One region of the Mesorhizobium sp. C399B genome, then DNA from elsewhere that is predicted to be linked to it. Evidence: predicted binding sites of a transcription regulator. Region 1 holds the regulator's gene; the other holds the start of a gene.
What was found. Region 1 encodes HrcA, which represses chaperone genes, less so after heat shock. Its sites were predicted from a motif close to GTTAGCACTCNCNNNNNGNGAGTGCTAAC; they were not measured.
Positions count from the first base shown of each region.

Region 2: a site for HrcA is predicted at 3,478-3,506, ahead of groES (co-chaperone GroES). Genes of this name have one in related genera too.

Region 1 covers NZ_CP100472.1:3,256,143-3,261,819, forward strand. Annotated here, with positions in the region: gene hemW (radical SAM family heme chaperone HemW) at 1-610, opposite strand, end outside; gene rdgB (RdgB/HAM1 family non-canonical purine NTP pyrophosphatase) at 610-1,257, opposite strand; gene NLY36_RS15635 (VOC family protein) at 1,257-1,667, opposite strand; gene rph (ribonuclease PH) at 1,858-2,574, opposite strand; gene hrcA (heat-inducible transcriptional repressor HrcA) at 2,730-3,815, shown strand; gene NLY36_RS15650 (hypothetical protein) at 3,852-4,052, shown strand; gene NLY36_RS15655 (PQQ-dependent sugar dehydrogenase) at 4,162-5,511, shown strand; gene NLY36_RS15660 (hypothetical protein) at 5,536-5,677, opposite strand, start outside.
Region 2 covers NZ_CP100472.1:4,647,256-4,652,932, reverse strand. Annotated here, with positions in the region: gene NLY36_RS22115 (8-amino-7-oxononanoate synthase) at 1-251, shown strand, start outside; gene bioD (dethiobiotin synthase) at 248-883, shown strand; gene NLY36_RS22105 (adenosylmethionine--8-amino-7-oxononanoate transaminase) at 883-2,148, shown strand; gene bioZ (3-oxopimeloyl-[acyl-carrier-protein] synthase BioZ) at 2,145-3,128, shown strand; gene groES (co-chaperone GroES) at 3,559-3,855, shown strand; gene groL (chaperonin GroEL) at 3,921-5,579, shown strand; gene NLY36_RS22085 (hypothetical protein) at 5,591-5,677, opposite strand, start outside.

The sequences.
Region 1 (5,677 bases):
GCGTGCCTTCCTCGATGGTCAGCTGGTAGAGCGACAGATGGTCGGCGGCATGGCCGATCGCCTGTTCGAGCTCCGCCTGCCATTCGTCCAGCGTCTGGCGGGGGCGGGCGTAGATCAGGTCGAAGGAGAGTCTTGGGAATATGTCCCGTGCCAGCCCGATGGCATGCAGCGCCTCGTCGACATTGTGCAGTCGGCCGAGAAAGCGCAGATCCTTGTCGTTCAGCGCCTGCACGCCGAGCGAGACGCGGTTGACGCCGGCGGCTCGGTAGCCGCGAAAGCGCTCGGCCTCGACCGAGGATGGATTGGCCTCCAGCGTCACCTCGATGCCGTCGGGCACCGTCCAGTTCTTCGCCACGGCGTCCAGCACCGCCGCCACCGTCTGCGGCTGCATCAGCGACGGTGTGCCGCCGCCGAGAAAGATGCTGGTCACCTCGCGCGCCCCGGTCCGCTCGCGCATCGTCTTCAGCTCGGTCTCGAAGGCGCGGGCAAAGCGCTCCTGGTCGACCGGCTGGTGACGGACATGGCTGTTGAAGTCGCAATACGGGCATTTGGCCGCGCAGAACGGCCAGTGGATGTAGACGCCGAAGCCCGGGCTGCGGTCCAGCGACATTAAGCTGAGCCTAACCTGGCGCGGGCGAATTTCTGGAAGGCGCGGGCGCGGTGCGACAGCGACGTCGGCTGACCGGGCTTCCAGCCGTGTTTTTCCTCAGCGCTCATCTCGCCGAACGTCTTTTCGAAACCGTCGGGCAAAAACACCGGGTCGTAGCCGAAGCCGAGTTCGCCGCGCGGCGGCCACACCAGCGTTCCCTCAGCCTCGCCGCGATAATATTCAGCCTCGCCATTGGGGAAGGCCAGGCAGATGACGGCGACGAACCGCCCCTTGCGCTGCGCTGGCTCGGCGGCGCCGACCTCCTGCAAGGCCACTTCGGTGCGCTGCATGGCCATGCCGAAGTCGCGGCTGCCATCGGGAGCTTCGGCCCAATTGGCGGTGTAGACGCCGGGAGCGCCGTCGAGCGCGTCGACGCACAGGCCCGAATCGTCCGACAGCGCCGGCAGGCCGGTCGCCTTAGCCGCGGCGAAGGCCTTGATGTAGGCGTTTTCCTCGAAGGTGGTGCCGGTCTCCTCCGGTTCCGGCAGGCCGTAGTCCTTGGCCGACTTCGCCTCGAAGCCGAACGGACCCATCAAGTCGGCGAATTCGCGCAGCTTGCCTTCATTGTGGCTGGCAACGACGATCTTCTTTCCATCGAGAGAATGCATCAAAGGCCCCAGATCCTTGGCTCGGCGAATTCGATCGAATTGCCCGAGGGGTCGCGTATGTAGATCGAGCGCCCGCCCTGCGGCCATTCGAATTCGCTTTCGATGGCGATGTTTTTCGCCTCAAGTTGCGCCTTCCACTGTGCGAGTTCATCCGCACTTGCGGCAAAGCAGAGATGGCCCTCGCCGACCGTGCCATGTGGCGGCACTTTCAGCCGCGCATCGGGCGCCGGCGGGATTTTGGTGGCTTCGGCGTTGAAGACCAGCAGCACGCCCGGGCCGCAGCGGAAGAAGAGATGGCGGCCGTCGACCTTGCCGAGGAGAGGGAGGCCGAGGACGTTGGAGTAGAAGGCTTCGGCAGCGGCGAGATCCGTGACGTAAAGCGCTGACTCAAGAATAGCGGAGGGTTGCATCAGGCACCCCCCTCTGCCCTGCCGGGCATCTCCCCCGCAAGGGGGGAGATTGGCAGTTCCGCTTTCGGCGTCTCAACGTTGATGGTTGGCGAAAACGGTAGCGACCTCTGATCTCCCCCCTTGCGGGGGAGATGGCCGGCAGGCCAGAGGGGGGTGTGAAGGATCGCCGACGTCATCACGTTAAATTCAATCAGGCCACAGCCATCTGCTGCAAGCTCACCAGCCGCTGAATGCCCTTCTTTGCCAGGCCCATCAGCTCCGCGAACTGCCCTTCCGAGAACGGCTCGCCCTCGGCGGTGCCCTGGATCTCGACGATGCCGCCCTTGCCGGTCATGACGAAATTGGCGTCGGTGCCGGCAGATGAATCCTCGATATAGTCGAGGTCGATGACCGGCTGGCCGTCATGGATGCCGCAGGAAATTGCCGCGACATGGTCCTTCAGTACCTTGGCAACACTGGCCATCTGCCGCGCTTCCATCCAGCGCAGGCAATCGTAGAGCGCCACCCAGCCGCCGGTGATCGAGGCCGTGCGGGTGCCGCCATCGGCCTGGATGACGTCGCAGTCGACGGTGATCTGCTGTTCGCCCAGTGCCTGCAGGTCGACAACGGCGCGCAAGGAGCGGCCGATCAGCCGCTGGATTTCCAGCGTGCGGCCGCCTTGCTTGCCGGCCGAGGCTTCACGGCGCATGCGCTCGCCGGTCGAACGCGGCAGCATGCCGTATTCCGCCGTCACCCAGCCCTTGCCGGAATTGCGCATCCAGCCTGGCACCTTTTCCTCCAGGCTTGCCGTGCACAACACATGCGTGTCGCCGAATTTCACCAGGCACGAGCCTTCGGCGTGTTTGGAGACGCCGCGCTCGAACGAGATGGCGCGCATTTCGTCGGCTTGGCGTTTGGAAGGGCGCATCGAGGCCTCTTTCTGTTCTTTTACGGTTGCGTCGGCGGCTTGTAGACGCATGCAGCCCATGGCGCAAAGGAAAAGGCCGGGCGATCTGGCACAGACGCCGGGTTGCGCGGGGGCGATGGAAGTCTATATCCTTGAGCCGGAGGTTTTTGGCTCGAATGACCAAGGCAGTCACCGAACCCAGTCTGCTGGCGCCCGCGCTGCAATCGCTCGACATGCGTTCGCGCGACATTTTCCGGCGCATCGTCGAATCCTATCTGAAGGACGGTGAGCCTGTGGGATCGCGCAGCCTGTCGCGCATCCTGCCGTCGTCGCTGTCGCCGGCCACCATCCGCAACGTGATGAGCGACCTCGAGCATCTCGGCCTGATCTATGCCCCGCACATCTCGGCCGGGCGCCTGCCGACCCAGACCGGCCTGCGCTTCTTCGTCGATGCCTTCATGGAGCTTGGCGATCTCTCCGACGAGGAACGCCGGGTCATCGAGGCGCAGGTGCGCGCCTCCGGCTCGGGCGCGACGCTGGAACACATGCTGACCGAGGCCAGCCAGATGCTGTCGGGCATGTCGCGCGGCGCCGGCCTGGTGCTCGCCACCAAGAACGAGGTGGCGCTGAAGCACATCGAGTTCATCCAGCTCGAGCCGACCAAGGCGCTGGCGGTGATGGTGTCGCAGAATGGCGATGTCGAGAACCGCGTCGTCGACCTGCCGGCCGGCATCACCGTCTCGCAGCTGCACGAGGCCTCCAACTTCCTCAACGCCCATATCAGGGGCCGCACGCTCGCCGAGGCGCGCATCGAGATCGCCCGCATCAAGGACGAGACCAGGGCAGCGCTGGACACGCTGTCGCAGGATCTGGTCGAGAAAGGCCTGGCGGTGTGGGCCGGCGCCGATAGCGGCCTGCCGGCGCGCCTTATCGTGCGCGGCCGCGCCAATTTGCTCGAAAACGTCACCGCCCAGGCCGATATCGAATTGCTGCGCCACCTGTTCGAGGATCTGGAGACGCAGGACGGGCTGATCCAGCTGCTCGACCTCGCCGAGGACGGCCCCGGCGTGCGGATCTTCATCGGCTCGGAAAACAAGCTGTTCTCGCTCTCCGGCTCGTCGCTGGTCGTGGCGCCTTACCGCGACAAGGACGCCCGCGTCGTCGGCGCGCTCGGCGTCATCGGCCCGACCAGGCTGAATTATGCCCGCATCGTGCCTATGGTCGACTACACTGCGCAATTGATTACCCGGATGTTAAGATAATTCGAAAGCCGGGATCACCGTAAAGGAGGGCGCAGAATGGCGCTTGAATCGTTCAAGGCCCAGATCAGCATGCTGCTCGAAGAAATGGTCAACCAGCCGGAGGACGAGCACGAAATCCAGGAGCAGCTGCGCGAAAAACTGCGCGAAATGCGCGCCATGGGCTTGCCGCTGCCGGAAGATCTCGTCGCATTGGAAAAGCGTCTCGACGACGATCTCGACGTCGAAGAGGAAAGTTGAGCGGTTCTCTCGTCGAATCTGCGCGCGCGCACGCTTCTCTTTTGCGGCGGCCGCACAATATCTCCCTTGTGCATGACGCGCCGACCGGCGCGAGTTCGAGGAGAACAGCATGATCCGGATTGCCGGCTTGGCAGGCCTTGCCCTGCTTCTGGCCACCAGCGCCTTCGCCCAGGAGGCCGATCAACCGCTGCTGACCGGCAAAGACGCTTTCGGCGACTGGACGGCCGACAAGCCAGGTGTGCGCCGGCTGATCAAGCCGGATGATCTGCAAAAGCCCAACATCACCGAATCCGCCTCCAACAGCGCCGGCCTTGGCGATCGGCCCGAGGGCGCGAAGCCCGTCCTGCCGCCTGGGTTTTCGGCCGAACTGGTTGCTTCCGGCATTTCCAATCCGCGGGTCGTGCGCGTGGCGCCGAACGGCGACCTGTTCGTCGCCGACAGTGACGCCAACCAGATCCGCGTCTATCGGCTGGCCAAGGGTAGCGCGAAGCCGGCCGAAGAGGGCATTTTTGCCGACAATCTCAACCAGCCCTATGGCATCGCCTTCTACCCGCCTGGCGACAAGCCGCAATGGGTCTACGTCGCCAACAACGACAGCGTGGTCCGCTACGCCTATCGCGACGGCGACCTTAAAGCCTCCGGCGAACCGGAGACGATTGTCTCCGACATCCCTACCGGCGGCCACTGGACCCGCGATATCGCCTTCTCGCCGGACGGAAAGACGCTGTATCTCTCGGTCGGCTCCGGATCGAACGTCGCGGAGGGCATGCAGAAGGCACCGAAGGGCGGCCTTGGCGCCTGGGCAAAATCACAGCCACTCGGCGCCACCTGGGGTTCCGAGGATGGCCGTGCCGACGTGCTGGCCTTCGGCCCCGACGGCAAGAATGGCCGCATCCTCGCTACCGGCCTGCGCAATTGTTCGGGCATGACCGTGCAGCCGGCCACCGGCGCGCTGTGGTGTGTCGTCAACGAGCGCGACGGTCTCGGCGACGATGTGCCGTTCGAATATGCCACCTCAGTCAAGGATGGCGCCTTCTATGGGTGGCCCTGGTATTATATCGGCGCCAACGAGGACCCGCGTCACGAGGGCGCGCGCCCAGACCTCGCCGGCTCCGTCACCGTGCCCGACGTGCTGATGCAGGCGCATTCGGCGCCGCTCAACGTCGCCTTCTATGACGGCGGCAATTTCCCGGCAGAGTACAAGGGTGACGCCTTCGTCGCCCTGCACGGCTCCTGGAACCGTGGTATGAGGACCGGCTACAAGGTGGTGCGGCTGAGATTCAGCGACGGCAAGCCGACCGGCGAGTACCAGGATTTCATCACCGGCTTCGTCCTCTCCGACGACGCCGTCTGGGGCCGGCCGGTCGGCGTCGCGGTGGCCAAGGACGGCGCGCTTATCGTCACCGAGGATGGCAACGGCACCATCTGGCGCATCACTCATGTCGATGGCCCATCCTGAGCCGGCGAACAGCGCAATCCGGCCCTAATGCACGTCCCGATGGATCACCTTGGGATAGGTATGGATCACCTCGGCCGATGAGACGCGGTCATCGAAACCGGTATCCCTGAGATTGAAGAGGCCGACAGAGCCGAAGGACTTCTTCGCCCCTTGCGCGAAGCGGCCG
Region 2 (5,677 bases), 1.4 Mb from region 1:
CCGAGCGCTGCGGCGTGATACCCAGCGGCTCGCAGATCCAGCCCCTCGTAATCGGCCATGTCAGGCGCACCATGGCAGTGGCGGCGCGCCTGCAGGCCCGCGGCTTCGACATACGCGGTATTCGTCCTCCGACCGTGCGCACGTCGCGGCTGCGCATCTCACTGACGCTCAATATCGGCGAAGCCGACATTTCCGCCATGGTCGAGGCGCTGGTCGAGGTGTTGGCCCAAAGATTGCCGGAGGCGATATGACCCAACGCATCGTCATCACCGGAACCGACACGGGAGTTGGCAAGACCGTGTTTGCGGCTGGGCTCGCCGGTTTGCTCGACGGCTTTTACTGGAAACCGGTGCAATCGGGCCTCGACGGCGAGACCGACAGCGAGGTGGTCGCGCGGCTTGCCGGCTTGCCCTCAGAGCGCGTGCTGCCGGAAGCCTACCGCTTGCGGAGCCCGCTGTCGCCGCATCGTTCGGCCGAGATCGACGGCGTGGCGATCAAGGCTGCCGATCTTGCTTTTCCCGTGCTACCGACGCCGCTCGTCATCGAAGGCTCCGGCGGCCTGATGGTGCCGCTTAACCGGCGCACAAGGCTCATCGACATCTTCGCTGAATGGCGGCTGCCCGTCATTCTGTGCGCCCGCACCACGCTCGGCACCATCAACCACACCTTGCTCTCGATCGAGGCGCTCCGCGCCCGATCCATCCCGTTGGCCGGCATCGCTTTCATCGGCGATGAGATGGCCGATACGCAACGGACCATCGTGGAATTCAGCGGTGCGCCGCAGCTCGGCAGGCTGCCGCACCTCGATCTGCTGACGGGCAAGACACTGAGGGACGCAATGATTGCCGGCTTCGCCTTCGCCTCGATTACTGGAGGTGACTGATGTCGCAGTCTCATGTGTGGCATCCCTTCACCCAGCACGCGCTCGAGCCTGCGATCCCAGAAATCGTCCGGACTGAAGGCGCCTATCTCCGCAGGGCGGACGGCGCCCGCATCCTGGACGCCATCTCCTCCTGGTGGGTCGTCACACATGGCCACCGCCATCCCCGCATCATGAAGGCAATCGAGACAACCGCGTCGAGCCTCGACCAGATTATCTTTGCGGGCTTCACGCACGAGCCGGCAGAGCGCTTGGCCAAGGCGCTTGTCGGCCTCGCTCCCGCTGGACTCGACTGGGTGTTCTATTCCGACAGTGGCTCGACCTCGGTCGAAGTAGCGCTGAAGATGGCACTCAGTTATTTCCGCAACATCGGCGCCCCACGCTCGCGCATCGTCGTCATGGATCACAGCTATCATGGCGACACGATCGGCACGATGAGCGTCGGTGCGCGTGGCGTGTTCAACGCCGCCTACGAACCCTTGCTGTTCGAGGTCGACACCATCCCCTTTCCGGCAGCGGGGCGCGAGCAGGAGACGCTGGATCGTTTAGAGGCTGTGACCCGCGATCGACGAGCCGCAGCCTTAATCGTCGAGCCGCTGGTGCTGGGCGCCGGCGGCATGCTGATGTATCCGGCTTCAGTTCTGGCCGAATTGAAGAAGATCACTGAGGCCTCCGGCACGCTGCTGATCGCCGACGAAGTGATGACCGGCTGGGGGCGGACCGGAACCATGTTCGCCTGCGAGCAGGCATCGATCTCTCCAGATATCCTGTGCACCTCGAAAGGCCTGACCGGCGGCGCCATCCCGCTGGCCGTAACGCTTGCCACCGATGCCATCTTCCAGGCTCATTATTCCGAGGGCCGGAAGAAGACGTTTTTCCATTCGAGCTCGTACACTGCCAACCCGATTGCCTGCGCGGCAGCACTTGCCAATGTCGAGATCTGGCGGGACGAGCCGGTGGCCGAGCGCATTGCGGCCTTGAGCGCAATGCAGGCCACCGGGCTTCGACGCTTTCGCGACAACAGCTTCTTCACCGACTGCCGGGCGACCGGCACGATCGCGGCGCTCGACCTGCGAACCGGTTCCGCAGGTTATCTCGCCGAGATCGGACCGAAACTGCGCGCTTTCTTCCTCGAGCGAGGGCTACTTGTGCGCCCGCTCGGCAATGTCCTCTACCTTCTGCCACCCTATTGCATCACCGGCGACGAGCTCGAGCGCCTCTATGACGCCATTGAGGAGGCGGGCGAACGCTTCGGGTCCAGGCCGTGAGCAAGTCGTCGCGCATTCTCGGGTTTGGCCATCATGCGCCTGGGCGAAAGGTGGCGAATGACGAAATCGAGAGCAATCTCGGTCTTGATCCAGGCTGGATCGAAAGGCGTACCGGGATACGGTCGCGCTTCTGGGCAACCGACGAAGACACGCTGTCTGGTCTTGCTGCGCAGGCCGGCGACATGGCGCTGGCGAACGCCGGTATTGCGCGCCACGACATCGGTCTGCTGTTGCTTGCCACCTCGACGCCCGACCATCTTCTGCCGCCCAGCGCGCCGCTGGTCGCACACAAGCTTGGCCTTGGCCGCGCAGGCGCGGTGGATCTGACCGGCGCCTGCGCCGGCTTCATCTACGCGCTCATGTTCGCGGACGGATTTACCCGCCTGCACGGCAAAGCGAGCCTTGTTATCGCCGCCAACATCCTCAGCCGCCGCATCAATCCAGCCGAGCGCGCAAGCTCGGTCCTGTTTGCCGATGCCGCCGGCGCCCTGGTGATCGGTCAGTGCGATGATGCTGATCGGGGCATTCTCGGTGCCTCGGTGGATTCGGACGGCTCGCGATACGGGCTGATCCAGATTCCCGCAGGAGGAAGCAACAAGCCGTTCCACGGTGACCTCGATCTCGCGCAAACCCGAATGAGGATGACGGACGGCCGCGAAGTGTTCGCAATGGCCGTGGAGATGATGACCGATTGCTCGACAAGCGCTCTAGCCGCTGCCGGAGTGCGGCCACACGATCTCGGCCGGTTCGTGCCGCATCAGGCCAATACTCGGATTTTCGACGCGGTCGGGAGGAACCTCGGCATCGCGGACCAAGCAATTGTCAAGACGATTGCCGAATACGGCAACTCTTCGGCCGGGACGATCCCGCTGTCGCTCTCGCTCGCCAACCAGACGGAGCCATTCCAGCGTGGAGAGAAAATCCTTCTGTCGGCGGCGGGTGCGGGTCTCAGCGGCGGCGCTCTCGTGGTTGGAATCTAGCCGGCCGGCTCACGCGCGCAGGACTGGTCATGAATGGCAATAGGGCAACAGAACCAATGCCAAAATGGCCTTCTGAAGCTCGACATGACCGAGCTGACGCAGCACGACCCCGTGCGAGCCTCTGGATGAGATCAAATGCATCACCCGTTGCATCATTCGTGCCATCTGAATAAAGCTCAAATACAAAGGGTGAGCCGCCCCATATATGTCTGATACCCGACATTGTTCACACAAAAGGCTCGATGCTTACACGCTCTTTGCTCTCTTCTCTTTGCTGTCTGCTCTTTTCTCTTTGCTCTTTGCTCTTCCGTCTTGACTAGCAGGAGCATGCGGCTTATCTCATTGCCGCGTTAGCACTCGCTTCCGCTGAGTGCTAAGCACGCTCCGGCAACGGAGAACCGTTCAACATCCGCACCAAGGACATCCAAAAATGGCAAAGTCGAATTTCCGGCCGCTGCATGACCGCGTGGTCGTTCGCCGGGTCGAATCCGAATCCAAGACCGCCGGCGGGATCATCATCCCGGATACGGCGAAGGAAAAGCCGCAGGAAGGCGAGATCATCGCTGTCGGCTCCGGCGCTCGTGACGAAGCTGGCAAGCTGGTCCCGCTGGACGTCAAGGCCGGCGACCGCATCCTGTTCGGCAAGTGGTCGGGCACCGAAGTCAAGCTCAATGGCGAAGACCTTCTGATCATGAAGGAATCCGACATTATGGGCATCATCGGCTGATTATCGGCCTCACCGTCAACTGAATTCCCGGGCTTGAATCGCAAGCCCCTGCCAGGAGCTAAAAAATGGCTGCTAAAGACGTAAAATTCTCCCGCGACGCCCGCGAGCGCATGCTTCACGGCATCAACATCCTCGCCGACGCGGTGAAGGTGACCCTCGGCCCCAAGGGCCGCAACGTCGTCATCGACAAGTCGTTCGGCGCACCGCGCATCACCAAGGACGGCGTCACCGTCGCCAAGGAAATCGAACTTTCCGACAAGTTCGAAAACATGGGCGCGCAGATGATCCGCGAAGTTGCTTCGAAGACCAACGACATCGCCGGTGACGGCACCACGACGGCGACCGTCCTGGCGCAGTCGATCGTCCAGGAAGGCAACAAGGCCGTTGCCGCCGGCATGAACCCGATGGACCTGAAGCGCGGCATCGATCTGGCCGTGACCGAAGTCGTCGAGGCGCTCGGCAAGGCTGCCAAGAAGATCAAGACCTCCGAGGAAGTTGCCCAGGTCGGCACGATCGCCGGCAATGGCGACGAATCTGTCGGCAAGATGATCGCCGAAGCGATGCAGAAGGTCGGCAACGAAGGCGTCATCACGGTTGAGGAAGCCAAGACCGCCGAGACCGAACTCGAAGTCGTCGAAGGCATGCAGTTCGACCGCGGCTATCTCTCGCCGTACTTCGTCACCAACGCCGACAAGATGGTTGCCGAGCTCGAGGACGTCTACATCCTCCTGCACGAGAAGAAGCTGTCCAACCTCCAGGCCATGCTGCCGGTCCTCGAAGCCGTCGTGCAGACCTCCAAGCCGCTGCTCATCATCTCGGAAGACGTCGAAGGCGAGGCTCTGGCCACGCTGGTCGTCAACAAGCTGCGTGGCGGCCTTAAGATCGCCGCCGTCAAGGCGCCGGGCTTCGGTGATCGCCGCAAGGCCATGCTGGAAGACATCGCCATCCTCACCGGTGGCCAGGTCATCTCGGAAGACCTCGGCATCAAGCTCGAGAATGTCGGCCTCAACATGCTCGGCCGCGCCAAGAAGGTGTCGATCTCCAAGGAGAACACCACCATCGTCGACGGCGCGGGCAAGAAGGCCGAGATCCAGGGCCGCGTTGCCCAGATCAAGCAGCAGATCGAAGAGACCACGTCGGACTACGACAAGGAGAAGCTGCAGGAACGTCTGGCCAAGCTCGCCGGCGGCGTTGCGGTGATCCGCGTCGGCGGCGCGACGGAAGTCGAAGTCAAGGAAAAGAAGGACCGCGTCGATGACGCCCTCAACGCGACCCGCGCGGCCGTGGAAGAAGGCATCGTTGCTGGCGGCGGCGTCGCTCTCCTGCGCGCTTCGGCCGACATCAAGGTCACCGGCGTCAATGCCGACCAGGCCGCCGGCATCAACATCGTTCGTCGTGCGCTGCAGGCTCCGGCCCGCCAGATCGCGGCCAACGCCGGTGCTGAAGCTTCGATCGTTGCCGGCAAGATCCTTGAGAACAAGGGCTTGACCTACGGCTACAACGCCCAGACCGGCGAGTATGGCGACATGATCGCCATGGGCATCGTCGACCCGGTCAAGGTCGTTCGTACCGCTCTCCAGGACGCGGCTTCGGTCGCCGGCCTGCTGGTCACCACCGAAGCCATGATCGCGGAGGCTCCGAAGAAGGAGTCGGCTGGCGGCGGCGGCATGCCTGGTGGTATGCCCGGCGGCGGCATGGGCGGTATGGGCGGTATGGATTTTTAATCCAGCCCCTATCAACTTACAGCGGAAAGGGCGGCAGCAATGCCGCCCTTTCCTTGTGTGCCGAACATGATCGACACCTTGGAGTGCGTCCCGAGGAT